Regions from separate parts of the Paramicrobacterium humi genome, predicted to be linked through region 2. Evidence: predicted binding sites of a transcription regulator. Region 2 holds the regulator's gene; the other holds the start of a gene.
What was found. Region 2 encodes HspR, which represses chaperone genes until heat shock. Its sites were predicted from a motif close to AAGTTGAGTCNNNNNGACTCAACTT; they were not measured.

Region 1: BLV49_RS05925 (Hsp20/alpha crystallin family protein) is a predicted target of HspR. The motif match lies at 3,260-3,284, and genes of this name have one in related genera.

Annotation. Positions count from the first base shown of each region.
Region 1 covers NZ_FNRY01000001.1:1,178,854-1,186,772, forward strand. Annotated here, with positions in the region: gene BLV49_RS05910 (glycoside hydrolase family 84 protein) at 1-1,978, shown strand, start outside; gene BLV49_RS05915 (NADPH-dependent F420 reductase) at 1,980-2,594, opposite strand; gene BLV49_RS05920 (MarR family winged helix-turn-helix transcriptional regulator) at 2,677-3,171, shown strand; gene BLV49_RS05925 (Hsp20/alpha crystallin family protein) at 3,300-3,743, shown strand; gene BLV49_RS05930 (J domain-containing protein) at 3,884-4,855, shown strand; gene BLV49_RS05935 (glycine zipper domain-containing protein) at 4,950-5,207, shown strand; gene BLV49_RS17020 (hypothetical protein) at 5,511-5,765, shown strand; gene BLV49_RS05945 (Ppx/GppA phosphatase family protein) at 5,787-6,734, opposite strand; gene BLV49_RS05950 (hypothetical protein) at 6,881-7,570, shown strand; gene BLV49_RS05955 (sensor histidine kinase) at 7,604-7,919, shown strand, end outside.
Region 2 covers NZ_FNRY01000001.1:1,704,276-1,712,194, reverse strand. Annotated here, with positions in the region: gene BLV49_RS08575 (Gfo/Idh/MocA family protein) at 1-742, opposite strand, end outside; gene BLV49_RS08570 (dihydrofolate reductase) at 739-1,206, opposite strand; gene BLV49_RS08565 (thymidylate synthase) at 1,203-1,997, opposite strand; gene BLV49_RS08560 (class I SAM-dependent methyltransferase) at 2,102-3,220, opposite strand; gene BLV49_RS08555 (proline-rich domain-containing protein) at 3,225-3,932, opposite strand; gene BLV49_RS08550 (heat shock protein transcriptional repressor HspR) at 4,003-4,419, opposite strand; gene BLV49_RS08545 (DnaJ C-terminal domain-containing protein) at 4,421-5,398, opposite strand; gene BLV49_RS08540 (nucleotide exchange factor GrpE) at 5,404-6,057, opposite strand; gene dnaK (molecular chaperone DnaK) at 6,060-7,919, opposite strand, start outside.

The DNA of each region.
Region 1 (7,919 bases), 530 kb from region 2:
CGCGCTCACGATCCGGGACGCGCCGACGCTCAGCCGGCGCGGCGTCGTGGAAGGGTTCTACGGACCGCCCTGGTCGCACGCCGACCGCGTCGAGTTCCTGCGCTTCGCCGGCCGCGTCGGCTTCAACGAGTACGTCTACGCCCCCAAGGACGACACCTACCATCGCGAGAACTGGCGGGAGCCATACCCGGCCGCCCTGCTCGGCGAGATCGCGGAGCTCGTCGCCGAGGCCGAGCGCAACCGCGTGCGCTTCGTCTACGCGATATCCCCGGCGCTCTCGATGCGCTTCGCCGAGCGCGGCGAGCACGAGGCGCTCGCGGCGAAGGCCCAGCAGCTGTGGAGCGCGGGCGTGCGCCGGTTCGCCGTGCTCTTCGACGATGTGCCGGGCGAGCTCACGCACGCCGCGGACCGGGAGCGCTTCGGGGCGGATGCGCGGGCGACCGGGCGAGCGCACGGCTTCGCGGCAGCCGTCTTCGAGGAGGAGTTCCTCCGCGCGCATCATGTCCCCGACCCTCTGCTCATCTGCCCCACCGACTACGCGGGCTGCGCGCCATCGCCATACCGGGAGGGCCTGCGGGAGACGCTGCCCGAGGACGCCCTCGTGCTGTGGACGGGCTCCGACATCGTCGTGGGCGAGGTCACGCGACGCGACATCGACGAGGCCGCGGCGAGCTACGGTCGGCGGCTCGTGCTGTGGGACAACTTCCCCGTCAACGACTTCGACCGCAGCCGCCTGTTTCTCGGCCCGCTTCTCGGGCGCACGACGGACCTCGCGGGCTCCGCGCTCGTCGGCGTGGCCTCGAACCCCATGGTCGAGGCGGCTCCGTCGCACCTCGCGCTCGCCACCGTCGCCGACTGGGCCTGGAACCCCGAGACGTACGTGCCCGCCGACTCCGCCCGCCGGGCGCTCGGGGCCGTGGCCGGCCGGCACGCCGCAGCCGTCGAGGCTCTCGTCGCCGTGAGCAGCTCCTGGCCGCCGTCCGCGCCGCAGAGCGCGCATATCGGCGCGCTCGCCCCCGCGGCGCTCGGCGGCGACGCGGACGCCCTCGCCGGGCTCGAAGCCGCCCTCACCCTGCTCGCTCGGGCGGGAGAAGACGAACAGGCCCCGCCGTCGCCGCTCACGAACGCGCTGCGGCCGTGGCTTGCGGCGGCTCGGGATGCCGCTGACGCGGGCGCTCGCGCCTGCGCGCTGCTGCGGCACATGGGGGAGGAGCACGAACAGGCGCTCGTGGCCGAGCGGGAAGCGCTCGCGCGCGCCCAGGAGCGGGCGGACGCGCACTATCAGAACGTTCTGCGCTCGGTGCTGCCCGATTTCGTGCGCGAAGTTCTCGTGCGCGCGGGAATGGCCGGCATGAGCGTGCCCGCTCACCGCCACGTCGCCGTCCTCGTGGGCGGCAACCCCGTCCCCGGCGACCGGGACCTGTCGGAGCGGCTGACCGCACGCGGCTTCGACGTCGATCTCGTCGCGCCGGGCGGCGCCGTGCGCGAGGACACCGACCTCATCATCGTGTCGCCGAACGCGGGAGCAGCCGACGCACGAGCGGTGACGGACGCCGCCGTTCCCCTGCTTGCATGGGGGCGCTTCGACACGCTCGGCCTCTCGAGCCGGTCAGGCGAGGTCCTCGGCCAGGAGGACATCGCGGTCATCGACGACGCCCACCCGCTCGCCGCGGGCGCGAGCGGGACGGTTCGCGTCTACCGCGGCCCCGGTATGGTCAGCTGGGGGCGCGTCGGCCCGCACGCCGAGATCGTCGCGACGACCTCGACGAACGGGTTGCCCGTGATCGCGCGATACCCCGCGGGCAGCACCCTCGCCTCCGGCCGGCGCGCGCCCGCCGACCGCGTGCTATTCTTCCTCGGCACCGATGGCCTCGCCCCGTGGCTCATCGCGCCGGAGGGGCACGAGCTCTTCACGGCCGCCGTCAACCTGCTGTGTGGCGAGCTCGCGATCACCGGAGCTCGCCACACCGAGGCCTGAGTCACTTCGCGAGCGCGAACCCCGACGTCCACGAGGTCTTCTCGCCCGCGGCGAGCAGAATCTGCAGGAAGCCGAGCGCCTCGAGCTCCCGAGCGCGCTTGAGCGATCCGGCATCGAGCGCGCGCAGGCCGGACGAGGCAATGAGGTCCGTCAGCGCTGACTTCGCGTCCGCATCGTCTCCCGCGACGAGAACCGTCGTCGGGGTTCCGGCGACGTCGCCCGTGGCGAGAGTCGCGGCGAAGTTCGTGTTGAACGCCTTGAGCACCGAGGCGCTCGGCAGCTTCGCGGCGATCTCCGCGGCGGCGGAGGCATCGGCGGGAACGTCGAGTCCGTCGAACGTCTCGCCGTTGACGGGGTTCGTCATGTCGACGACGATCTTGCCAGCGAGAGCGTCCGCGTAGGCGGTGAAGATCTCGCCGAGCGCCGGATACGGCACGGCGAGGATGACGATCGAGCCGGTGATCGCGTCGCCGATCGTGCCGGCGGCCGTGCCGCCCGCCGCGTTCGCCTTTGCGGCATCCCGAGCGAGAACCTGCACGCTGTTTCCTGCCGACGAGAAGCGCCCGGCGAGCGCCGAGCCCATGTTTCCCGCACCGATAATCGTGATGTCCGTCATGTCCACTCCTTCGATTGGTTGTCTCTACAAGGAAACTACGCCACTTTGGTTGTTGCGTCAACTAATTTGGTAGAATGGCGTCATGACCGAACCACGATGGCTCACCGCGGAACAGCTCGAGGCGTGGAAGCGTCTCGTCGCCGTCGTCGAGCTGCTTCCCGGCATCCTCGACTCGCAACTGCAGCGCGACGCCGATCTCACGCACTTCGAGTACTACACGCTTGCCATGCTCTCCGAGAGCGAGGGCCGCACACTGCGCATGACGGCGCTCGCCGCTCAGACGAACGCGACGCTCCCGCGGCTCTCGCACGTCGTCTCGCGGCTGGAGAAGCGAGGGCTGATCGAGCGGATGCCGTGCCCGGAAGACCGGCGGGCCACCAACGTGCGCCTCACGGAGGCCGGTTGGGAGAAGCTTGTCGAGACCGCTCCCGGTCACGTCGCGACGGTGCAGGATGCCGTCATCGGCGCCCTCGACGAGCGCGACGTCAGTGACCTTGCGCGCATCGCCGAGCGAGTGCTCTCGCGAATCGACCCCGATAGCGTCTTCGGCATCACGGGCCATCGAGGGCCGCGCTGAGATCAGTGACGGAGGGTTTCCCTTCGTGGGTTCGCTCACGGCGATCGCCATTCCTAGCACTCGAAGGGCGCGAGTGCTAATCTAGACGTACTTGAGTACGACACACTCACGTTCAGGAGGAAACCTAAATGGCAACATCGTTTGATCCGTTCCGGGAATTCGACCGCATGGCGGGAAGCGTGCTCGACGCGATGCAGGGCCCGCGCAAGATGCCGATGGATCTCTATCGGGATGGCGACACATACGTGCTCAGCGCGGACCTTCCCGGCATCGATCCCGGTTCTGTCGATATTGACGTCGATGGTCAGCTGCTCACAATCCGTGCAGAGCGGACCCTGCCGAAGGGTGAGGGCGTGAAGTGGATAACCCGCGAACGCCAGGCTGCGTCGTACCTGCGACAGCTGAGCCTCGGTCAGGGCATCGACACGGAGAAAATAAGCGCGAGCTACGACAACGGCGTGCTGAGCGTGACGATACCGGTGAGTGAGCGGGCCAAGCCGCGCAAGATCGCCGTCACGACCGCGAACGATTCCGCTCCTGCGGCCATCGAGGACGCAACCGCGCAGTCCTGATCCTCACGGGAACAGTAGTCGAGGCCCGTCAGCGATGCGCTGGCGGGCCTCGCCGTTTGCGTGCCAGCCCGATCGGCATCCATTTCTCCATCAGCTTGTCGCGGTAGTGTTCTTGGTCGTCCCCGACCCGAAGGACCGGCATGTCTGACAGCCCCCTCGCGCAGAGCCCCTACGAGGTTCTCGGGGTCGACCCTGCCGCGAGCGACGAGGAGCTGCGCAAGGCGTACCGGCGGCTCGCCCGCGAGACGCACCCCGATCTCGGCGGCAGCGCCGCGCGCTTCAACGCCGTGCAGCTCGCCTGGGAGCGCATCGGCACTCCCGACGCGCGCGCGGCATTCGATCGATCGGTGTACCGGCCGGCGACCGCGAGCGACGAGCACGTGTGGGCGACAAGCGGTGCGAGCCATGAAACGCGCCGCGACACGCGTCCCAAGGCGCGCTCGCACGGGCACCCCGGCGGCTGGTCGCGCGAACGCTACCTCACCCTCATGCGCGAGTGGGTCGGCCGCGGCGCCGAGCTCGACGACCCCTACGACGAGAGCCTCATCCGGCGGGCGCCGCGGGAGATCCGCCACGCCCTCGCCGACGCGCTCGCCGAAGAGGCGACGGCCGCCTCGCTGGGCGATCTCGGCATGGGCTACACACTCTGGCACGGCGTCGCGACCGCCGTCGGCGACGACGAGTGGAGCACCGACGCGAACGCTCCGCTCACAGATCCCGCGAAGATCGACCACGTGGTGCTCGGCCCGACCGGCCTGTACGCCGTGCAGTCCGAGGACTGGGGGGCGCCCGCGCGCGTGCGCCGCGGAGAGCTGATCAGCGAGGCACTCGGCGCGGGGGAGCGGCCCGTTCACGCCCTCGCCCTGCGCGCCCGAGCACTCGCTCGCCGCGCGAAGGTCAAGTTCACCGGACTCGTCATCGTGCTGCCCGACGACGACCTCGAGGCGCCCATCACCTCGCTCGGCCGCGTGCGGGGTAGCCACGCGTTCGCCGTGCAGCGCTCCGTCATCGCGCACTTCCTGCGCACGGGCGTGCCCGACACCGCGCGGCCCGCCGGCACCGACCTGTTCGAGGTCCGCACGCGCCTGCAGCGCGCGATTCGCTTCGTCTGATCCCACCGCGGGCGGACCGGGATACCCGTCGCGCGGCGGATGTCACGTCATCGTCGCGGGCGTAGCGTCGACGGAGATGACGAAAGGACGGGGCATGGGCGCACAGAAGCGAGGACGCGGGCCGAACGAACAGCATTCGATGCTCGCCGTCGGCATCGCCATGGGGGTCGCGATCGGCGCCGGCTACGGTGTCACCACAGACAACATGGGTGCGGGGCTCGGAATCGGCGTCGCGATCGGCGTCGCGCTCGGTGTAGCACTCGACCAGCAGCAGCAACAGAAGAAGAGGAACGACGAGGGGCCGGGCGACGACTCGGACGAGACGGGCGGCCCACCGGCATCCGATCGGTGAAAATCGCGGACGATGATTGCCTGCGCTGAGCCGCCCGACTATATTTAGACCCCCCGAGCGACGATTTCAGACCGGGCTCGTGGGTGGGGAACACCTACCCACGACAATCGGAGGCCCCTATGTCTGGTCGCTCTCTCTTCGCCCACCGCGACTTTCGCCTGCTGCTCATCGGGCAGACCACGAGCCAATTCGGCGCGCAGATCAGCGGAGTCGCGATCCCGCTTCTCGCGGTTCTCACCCTGCACGCGACGCCGCTCGAGCTCGGCATCGTCACGGCGTCGTCCACCCTCGCGTTCGCCCGGCGTGTGGGTCGACCGGTGGCGACGGCGAGGCATCCTCATCGCGTCCGACGTCGTTCGCGCGGTTCTGCTCGCGACGCTACCGCTCGGCGCTCTCGCGGGCGGCGCGATCGGCGAGCTGTTCGGAGTCCGTGCCGCGCTGTGGCTCTCGGGAACGCTCCTTGTTCTCCCGGCCCTTCCGCTGTATGTCGCGCTGCGCGGACATCGGGACGTCGAGGAGCTGCCGACGTGGGCTGTCGCGTCCCAGCCGAACGAGTGAGTTCGCGGGGGAGCCGCGTCGTCAGGCGATCGAGAGCGCGACGCCGTCGAGGATGTCGTGCTCGCTTGTCACGACTGTGTCGAGACTGCGCCCGGCTTGGGCGACCGCGTCGACGGTGCGCCGCAGCACCGTCGCCCAGACCATGGCGCCGCCGGCGATCACGTCGACGCGGCCGGGGTGCAGGTAGGGGAGAGCGGCCCGTTCGTCGCGCGGCAGCGAGGCGATGTCCTCGCACGCGGCGATGACCGTCGCGATCGGCAGCCGAGCGCCGTGGATGGCTGCCGGGTCGTACCGGTCAAGCCGAAGAGCATGCGCCGTCACGGTCGTGATGGTGCCGGCGACGCCGATGAGCTCGCGCACCTCTGCGAGGTCGACGGTGTGCGTCGCCTCGTCGATCGCCGCGTTGACATCCCAGCGCACGCCGTCGCGGTCGTCCTCCGTCGGCGGATCGCTGCGCACGTTGCGCTCGGTCATGCGCACGCTGCCGACGTTCATGGAGAACGCGGCGGTGGGGGAGTCGCCGCCGAGCACGAGCTCGGTGGACCCGCCGCCCAAGTCGACGACGAGGCGGCCGCCGGCCTCCTCGCCCTGCGCGGCGAGCACGCTCGTGGCGCCTCGGAACGAGAGCGCCGCCTCCTCCTCGCCCGCGATGACCTCGGGCTCGACGCCGAAGATGTCGCGAACGGCTTCGATGAAGACCAGCCGGTTGGCGGCATCCCGAGTGGCCGAGGTCGCGACGAAGCGCACCTTCTCGACGCCGTGCTCACGGCACTGCGCCGCATAGCGGCGAGCGACGTCGAGCGTGCGACCGAGAGCGGCATCCGAGAACCGGCCGGTGCGATCGACGCCCTCGCCGAGGCGGACGACCTCGAGCTCGCGCACGACGTCGGTGAGCGTGCCACCGGCGACGTCGGCGATGAGCAGACGGATGGAATTGGTGCCGCAGTCGATGGCAGCCACTCGGGTCACGGGTTTCTCCTTCATAGAACGAGGCTCACTGTACCGCGCCGTCCGCCCGACGCCGATTCGGGAGTTCCGCTCCCTGGCATCCCGGGAACACGGCGGCGGATGCTGAGGGAAATCGCCGTCCGGCGATCCCACCGAACGGAGTTGCCATGACCGAGACGATCACCACATCGACATCCCGCGACCGAGCCGCGTACCGCGCGGCCGGTTGGGGCGGGATCGGGGCGTTCGCAGCGTGGGCGCTGCAGCCCGTCGTCGTCGCCCTTGCCGCCGCTGAAGGCGAAGCGGAATACCCTGCGTGGCAGGACGGCTTCGCCGACAACAGCTGGCGCGGCGGCGTCGAGATGCTCGCCTTCGCCGGCATCGGAGTCGGGCTGCTGTTCCTCGTCATCGGCGTCGGCGAGCTCGTCCGCCAGGCCGGCAACGGCGCTTCGACAGCGGCGCGGGTGGGAACGACGATGGGCGTTGCCGGGGCACTCATGTGGCTGCTGTGGGCGGGAGCGGTGGGAGCCGGCTACAGCTCCGTCGGCGCGGGCATCCCCCTCGTCGCCCCCGACGAGCACCTGCAGGCGGCACTGCTTCAGCTGCAGGCGATCGAGGGCACGGGCTACGGGGTGGCGTTCGCCGTGCTGACGGCGGGCTGGACCGTGCTCCTGCTCACGGCGGGGCGGCGTTCCGGGCTGATCGGCGTTCCTCTCAGCGTCGTGCTGTGCCTCGCTCTCGCCGCCTTCGTCGCGGGCGTCGTGACGCCGTTCAGCGTCCCGTGGGGCATGATCGCCTTCGTTCTGCAGGCTCTCGTGCTCGGCGTCGCGTTCCTTGTGAAGGCACATCGGCCATAGCGCGCCGCCGCGCGTGTTGCCACAATCAGTCACATGGACGAATCGCTGCTCGTCGCCAGCCGGATCGTCATCGGAACGGCTGCCATCGGGGGCGCGCTCGTCGCCCTCATCACGTCGGTGCGGCGCGGGCGGCGAGCGTGGCTCTCGCCCGCTGCCGCCGTCATGCTCCTCGTCGGCTTCGCGCTCGGCCTCGTCGCGCCCGGTCCGCCGAACGGTGTCGTCGCCGATCTCGCGGCGGCACTGTGGTTCATCGGGTTCCCGCTCCTCGCCTCGACGTTCCCCGACGGGCGGTTCGTGCCCCGCTGGTCGATCGGGCTCGTCGCGGCATCCGTCGTCGTCTTCATCGTCG
Region 2 (7,919 bases):
CGTACGCGATGCTGCCGGTGTCGCCGTCGAGACTGAAGCTCGTGCGGAACACGGTGTCGGCGGGCCCCCACCGGCCGACGATGCTGCTCGTCGCGCCCGTCGTGTGCGTGAGCGTCACGTGCGCTTCGGCGAGCGCGGGCACGATGCCGTCCGCGGTCGCGGGAGACTGGGTCGCTGCGACGCGGGTGACCTCGCCGAGCATCCAGCGCGCCTGATCGTAGTCATGGATGAGGAAGTCGAACAGGATGCCGCCGGACGCGGCGTCCTCGTCGAACCAGGTGCCGCCGACCGGCGTCGCTCCCTCGCGCGTGAATGTCGCCGCCTGCACCGTGCCGAGGCGCCCCGCGGCGACGGCCGCGCGGGCGTCGGCGTACGGCCGCATGTACCGCACGACGTGGGCGGGGTACAGCGGCAGTTCCGCCGCGTCGGCCGCTTGAGCGAGGTCCCGCGCCGTCTCCGACGTGCGAGCGAGCGGCTTCTCGCACACGATGGGCCGGCCCGCACCGATCGCAGCGCGCACGTGCTCCAGGTGCAGCGGAGTGGGCGAAGTGATGTCCGCGATCGTGCAGGCCGCGAGCATCTCCTCGAGGCTCGTGCTCGCCTCGCAGCCGTGCGCCTCGGCGAAGCGGTGTGCTGTGCTCGGCGACCACACGAGCACGCGGGCGCCGAGGCTCCGCCACGCTGCGGCGTGCGTGGCCGCCATCGAGCCGGCGCCGATCAGCCCGATCACGGTGTCCGTCATGGTCGTACGCGTTCCAGGGTGGCCCAGCGGAATCCCTCGCGCACGTCGCTCCAGGTCTCCGTCCAATCGGCCGCCTCCCATTCGGGGAAGAACGTGTCACCGTCGGGCGACGCATCGATGAAGGTCAGCTCCATGCGATCGGCAAGCGGAAGCGACTGCGCGTAGATCTCGCCGCCGCCCACGATGCTCACGGCGCCGTCGCCGGCGAGCGCGAGGGCGGCCCCGAGCGAGAACGCCGTGTCGACTCCGTCGCGCTGCCAGGTCTCGTCGCGCGTCACGACGATCGTGCGGCGGCCGGGAAGCGGACGGCCGATCGAGTCGAAGGTTCGGCGTCCCATGATCATCGTCGTTCCCATGGTCACCGACTTGAAGTGCTTGAGGTCGTCGGGCAGGTGCCAGGGCATTCCGCCGTCGGTGCCAATCACCCTGTTCCGCCCCATCGCGGCCACGAGCGTGACGGTCATACCGCGATCGGAGCCTTGATGCTCGGCGCCGCGACGTAGTTCTCGAGCGTGAAGTCGCTGATCTCGAATTCGTCGATCTTCGTGCGCTCGGGGTTGATGTGCATGGTGGGCAGCGGGCCCGGCTCACGGGTGAGCTGCAGTTTCGCCTGCTCGAGGTGGTTGAGGTACAGGTGCGCGTCGCCGAGCGTGTGCACGAACTCCCCCGGCTTCAAGCCCGTCACCTGCGCGACCATCATCGTGAGCAGCGCGTACGAGGCGACATTGAACGGGACGCCGAGGAAGATGTCGGCGGAGCGCTGGTAGAGCTGGCACGAGAGGGCGCCGTTCGCGACGTAGAACTGGAACATCGTGTGGCACGGCGGCAGCGCCATGTCGTCGACCTCCGCGACGTTCCATGCGCTCACGATGTGCCGCCGCGAGTCGGGGTTCGTGCGGATCGACTCGATGACCTTCGCGATCTGGTCGATGTGCTGCCCGTTCGGCGTCGGCCACGACCGCCACTGGTGACCGTAGACCGGGCCGAGGTCGCCGTTCTCGTCGGCCCACTCGTCCCAGATCGTGACGCCGTTCTCGTGCAGCCACGCGATGTTCGTGTCGCCGCGCAAGAACCACAGGAGCTCGCCGATGATGCTGCGCAAGTGCAGCTTCTTCGTCGTGAGCACGGGGAATCCGGCCTGCAGGTCGAAGCGCATCTGGTGCCCGAAGACGCTGAGCGTTCCGGTGCCGGTTCGGTCGGATTTCTCGACACCCTCGTCGAGCACGCGCTGCATGAGGTCAAGGTATTGCCGCATGGCTCAAGCGTAGTCTGCTCGCTCCGTTCTGCAGCTTCGCCGTACACGCCGATTCCGGCGCGCGAGATGCGGCGTGTCGCGCAGATTTGCAGAAAATAGCCGCCTCAGCCGCAAACAGAGCGCGTGACCGTGAACTTCTCGTTGCGCCCCAGCTGCTCGGTGCGCCCTACGAGCTGCTCGAGCTGTGCGCGATAACGCAAGTGGGAGTTCCACACGGCGAGCAGCTCGCCACCCGTCTTCAGCACGCGCCCGGCCTCCGCGAACAGCTTGAGCGCGATTCCCGCGTGCACCGACGCGCCGATGTGAAACGGCGGGTTGAGCACGATCGCGTCCACGCTGGCATCCGCCTGCCGCGAGAGACCGTCATCGCGCACGACCTGCACGCGATCGGCGACCCCGTTCGCCGTGACGGTGAGCAGAGCGGATGCCACGGCCGCGGCCGACTGATCGCTCGCCGTCACGGCGAGGCGAGGCCGCAGCTGAGCGAGCCGCGTCGCGAGCACGCCCGTGCCGCAGCCGAGGTCGACGGCCCTCTCCGCATCCGGGGCGAGCCTATCGAGGAAGCCGAGCAGGAACCGCGTGCCGATGTCGATGCGACTTCCGGCGAAGGCGGCGCCATGCGCCCAGACGGTGAGTCCCTCGTGCGCGGAGGCCTTCGGCCACCGAGGCTCAATGCCGGCGAGCGGCTGGGACACCGTGAGCACGCGTGACTTCTGTCGCGCGAGTCCCGCGCTCACGCTGCCGAACGACCGGGCGAGCACGGCGTTCATCGCAGTCGTCATGTGTTTCACCCGGCCGCCGGCATACACCGTCACGTCCGGGGCGGCATGCTCGGCGATGAGCTGCGCGATCTCGTCGAGAGCGTCGAGCGAGCGCGGCAGCTGCAGCAGCACCGTGCGCGCGCCGGCCACCAGCCGCGGTTCAAGGCCGCAGGTGCGGATGCCATCCTCGAGGTCGAGGCGGCGAGCGTTCTCGCGGATGGCGAGCTCTCCCGACAGGGCGTCCTGATGCACGCGGATGCCGCTCGCGCCGTGAAGCGCGGCCGCGCCGAGCGACAGCGCACCGTACCGGTCGCCGATAGCGATGACGTCGCCGTGCGCGGCATCCTGAATCCGCTCGGCGGCCGTGTCGAGAATCAGCCGATCGCTCGCGTCGACGGCATAGAGGTTCGGCGCCTCGACGTCGGGAAAGCGGCGCAGCGCCTCGAAGGAGAAATCGGTCACCGTGTCAGCGTACGGCGCGAGCGCGCAGGGAGTGCGCCATCCACCACCAGCTGAATGCCCCGACCGCGACTGTCGCGATGACGGCGATGCCGAGCCACAGCGCACCATAGGCGGCGCCGCTCTCGCGCCAGCCGACTCCGTCTCCGCGCACGCCGAACATCCACGCGAACGCCGTCATCACGATCCACAGCACGCCGGAGATGACGAACGAAGCGACGATTCCCACCCCGAGTCCCGCCCACGTCGTGCCGGCGGGGCGGTTCACACCGCTCAAGCGAAGAATGAGGTAACTGACGAAGAAGCCCACGAGCCACAGGAGAGCTCCGATGAGGGCGGCCACGATGAGGAGCCAGATGCCGCCTGCCCACAGTCCCGCGAGCACGCGCTCGAAGCCACCCGTCGAGCCGCGATCGGCGCGCTCGATCTGCGCGGCGACGGCGCTGATGACCGAGCCGAGCACAAGGAGGCCGAGCGTGACGGAGAGAATCCAGAACCCGGCCGTGAGCAGCGGGTAGCCGATGCCGCCGGCCACGAGCGAAGCGGTGCGCTGCCGTCCGCTGAGCGGTGGCCGCGGCGGTCGCGGCGAGTAGGGGGCCGGCATCCCCTGCGGCGCGGATCCGGCGAACGGCGGGTAGCCGGGCCCACCGTACATGGGCCCGTAGGTCGGGTTCTGGTGATGTCCCGGTTCCGGCGGCTGTTGCATGTTCGTCATGTGAACACCCCTTTGATTCAAGGGTCGCAGATCAGTCGCGAAAGGTCACTCGGAAAAACCGGGCCGGCGGCTATTCCTCGCGCAGCGGTCGCCAGATGACGACTTCCGTGCGCTTCTGCGTGCGTGTTCCCCGGCGCAAGGGGATGACGTCGCCGTGCTCGCCGGCGGCGAAGACGCGCCGTCCCGAGCTCTTCAACACCTGGTCGGAGAGCGCGTTCTCGAGCTCGCGCACGCGCGAGGTGAGGTGAGCTACCTGATTCTCGAGCGTCAGCACGCGGGCGATGCCCTCAAGGCTCACGCCCTCAGCGCTCAGCCGCTGCACCTCGCGCAGCTGCTCGATGTCGCGCATCGAGTAGCGCCGCGACCGCCCGGCCGTGCGCGTGGGGCGCACGAGGCCGATGCGGTCGTACTGGCGCAGCGTCTGCGGGTGCATGCCCGCCAGCTCTGCCGCCATGGCGATGGCGAAAAGCGGTGAGTGCTCGTCCACGTCAGCTCCGCGCTCGCGAAAGGATCTCGTCGCGAGGGTTCTCGTGCGGCTCGAGCTCATGGAACGCCTTGAGGGCGTCCTCGGCCTCCGCGCTCAAGTGCGCGGGCACAGCCACTTGCACTTCGGCCAGTAGATCGCCGGTGCCCTTGCTCGAGTGCACGCCGCGGCCCTTGACACGCAGCACGCGCCCACTCGGGGTGCCTGCGGCGACCTTGAGCTTGACTGGCGGGCCGTCCAGCGTGGGCACCTCGATCGTGGCGCCGAGCGCGGCCTCCACGAACGTGACGGGAACGCGCACACGCAGGTTGAGCCCGTCGCGCTCGAAGACCGGGTGCTTGCGCACGTGCACGGTCAGCACGATATCGCCGGCCTCGCCGCCGTCGGGAGACGGCTGGCCCTTGCCGCGCAGCTTGATCTTCTGCCCGTCCGCGACACCCGCCGGGATCTTCACCTTGATCGGGCGTCCGTCCGCAGTCTGCAGGGTGATCGTGTCACCCTTGGTCGCGGTCGTGAAGTCAAGGGTCGTGGATGCCGTGACATCGCGCCCGCGCGTCGGACCGCCGAATCCGCGGAAGCCGCCCGAGGGCTGGCCGTAACGGCCGCCCCCGAACATGCCGCCGAGGATGTCGTCGAAGTCCGCCTGCTGGTAGCCGCCACGGCCTCCGCCGCCGAACATGCCGCCGAAGACGTCCTCGAAGCCGCCGCTGCCGCCGCCCGCGCCGGGTGCCGTGAACCGGGCCCCCGAGCCCATGGCGCGCACAGCGTCATACTCCTTGCGCTGTTCCGCATCGGAGAGCACGGAGTAGGCCTCCGAGATCTCCTTGAACTTCGCCTCGGCAGCGTCGTCGCCCGGGTGAGAGTCCGGGTGGTACTGCCTGGCGAGCTTGCGGTACGCCTTCTTGAGGTCAGCCTGGCTGATGTCCTTGCTGACGCCAAGGACCTTGTAGAAGTCCTTGTCGAACCAATCTTGACTTGCCATATGACCTACTTAGAGGGAACAGCGACGACCACCTTGGCCGCGCGCAGAAGGATGTCTCCCACGAAGTACCCGGTTTCCACGACCTCGAGAATGGTCTCGGTGTCGACGTCGGCGCTCGGCTGCTGGAAGATCGCCTCGTGGAGGTTGTGGTCGAAGGGCTCACCCTTCGCCCCGAACTTCGCAAGCCCGAGCCGCTCGACAGCCTGACGCAGCTTCGACGCGATCTGCGCGAACGCACTGTCGGCCTCGAGATCGCCGTGCTTCTCGGCACGGTCGAGGTCGTCGAGCACGGGCAGCAGTGCCGAGATGACGGTCCCGGTCGTGCGCTGCTTCTCAGCCTCGCGGTTCTCTTCGGTGCGGCGCCGGTAGTTGGCGTACTCGGCGTTCACGCGCTTCAGGTCGTGCAGCAGCTCGGCCTCGCGGTCGCTTCCCGCCTCGCCCTCGTCAGCCGTCTCCGGCTTCGCGGCGAGGATGTCGTCGACGGTGAGCTCGTCATCGGATGCTGCCGCGGCAGCGTCCTCCTGTGCCGAGGGGCCGGAGGCTTCCGCCTCCGACCCCGCAGTCTGCTCAGGCTGACGAACCTCGCCGGTCTCCGGGTCGATGCGACGCTTGTCGTTGACCTTCGGTGTCTCGTCCGGATTCTGGTTCTTGTCAGTCATACTTACTTCTTTTCGTCCTCGTCGTCGACGACCTCTGCGTCCACCACATCCTCGTCGGATGCGCCGTCGTTCGGGGTCGTCTGCTCGCCAGCGGCCTCACCCTGCGCGTCGGCCGACTGCGCCTGAGCGTAGATGGCCTCGCCGAGCTTGACCTGGCTTTCGTTGAGCTTATCGAAGGCCGTCTTCACGGCATCCTCGTCTTCGCCCGCGAGAGCCGACTTCAGGGAGTCGACGTCGCCCTGAACCTCGGACTTGACGTCCTCGGGGAGCTTGTCCTCGTTCTCCTTGATGAGCTTCTCGATCGAGTAGGCGAGCTGCTCCGCGTTGTTGCGCGTCTCGGCCTGCTCACGGCGCTTCTTGTCCTCGGCCGCGTTCTCCTCGGCCTCGCGCACCATGCGGTCGATGTCGTCCTTCGAGAGCGACGAGCCACCGGTGATGGTCATCGACTGCTCCTTGCCGGTGCCCTTGTCCTTCGCGGACACGTGCACGATGCCGTTCGCGTCGATGTCGAAGGTGACCTCGATCTGCGGGATGCCGCGCGGAGCCGGAGCGATACCGGTCAGCTCGAACGTCCCGAGGTTCTTGTTGTCGCGCGTGAACTCGCGCTCGCCCTGGAACACCTGGATCGCGACCGACGGCTGGTTGTCGTCGGCGGTCGTGAAGGTCTCGCTGCGCTTGGTCGGGATGGCCGTGTTGCGCTCGATGAGCTTGGTCATCATGCCGCCCTTCGTCTCGATTCCGAGACTCAGCGGGGTGACGTCGATGAGCAGGACGTCCTTGCGCTCGCCCTTCAGCACACCGGCCTGCAGAGCGGCGCCGACGGCGACGACCTCATCAGGGTTGACGCCCTTGTTCGCGTCCTTGCCGGTCTCCTTCTTCACGAGCTCGGAAACGGCGGGCATACGGGTCGAGCCACCGACGAGCACGACGTGGGCGATGTCGGACACCTTGATGCCGGCTTCTCGAATGACGTCGTTGAACGGCTTCTTCGTGCGCTCGAGCAGGTCGCTCGTCATGTTCTCGAACTGGGCGCGCGTGAGCGTCTCGTCGAGGTTGGCAGGGCCGTTCTCGGTGAGCGACAGGTACGGCAGCTGGATGCTGGTGCTCGTCGAGCTCGACAGCTCCTTCTTCGCCTGCTCAGCAGCCTCCTTGAGGCGCTGCTTCGCGATCTTGTCGTTCGAGACGTCGACTCCCGTCGACTCCTTGAACCGCGTGATCAGCCAGTCGACGACGCGCTGGTCCCAGTCGTCACCGCCGAGGCGGTTGTCGCCGGCCGTGGCGCGAACCTGGATCGTCGAGAAGTCCTCGTCCTTGCCGACTTCAAGCAGCGAGACGTCGAACGTTCCGCCACCGAGGTCGAACACGAGGATGAGCTCGTCTTCCTTGCCCTTGTCGAGGCCGTACGCGAGAGCGGCAGCGGTGGGCTCGTTGATGATGCGGAGCACGTTGAGGCCCGCGATCTCGCCGGCTTCCTTCGTCGCCTGACGCTCGGCGTCGTTGAAGTAGGCGGGAACCGTGATGACGGCGTCCGTGACCGTGTCGCCCAGGTACTGCTCGGCGTCGCGCTTCAGCTTCTGCAGAATGCGCGCCGAGATCTCCTGCGGCGTGTACTTCTTCTCGTCGACGGCGAACGTCCAGTCGGTGCCCATGTGGCGCTTGACGGACGAGATCGTGCGGTCGACGTTGGTGACGGCCTGGCGCTTCGCGGTCTCACCGACGAGCACCTCGTTGTCCTTGGTGAACGCGACCACCGACGGGGTGGTGCGCATGCCCTCGGCGTTCGCGATGACGGTGGGGTCTCCACCCTCGAGAACGCTCACCACCGAGTTGGTGGTTCCGAGGTCAATTCCTACTGCACGTGA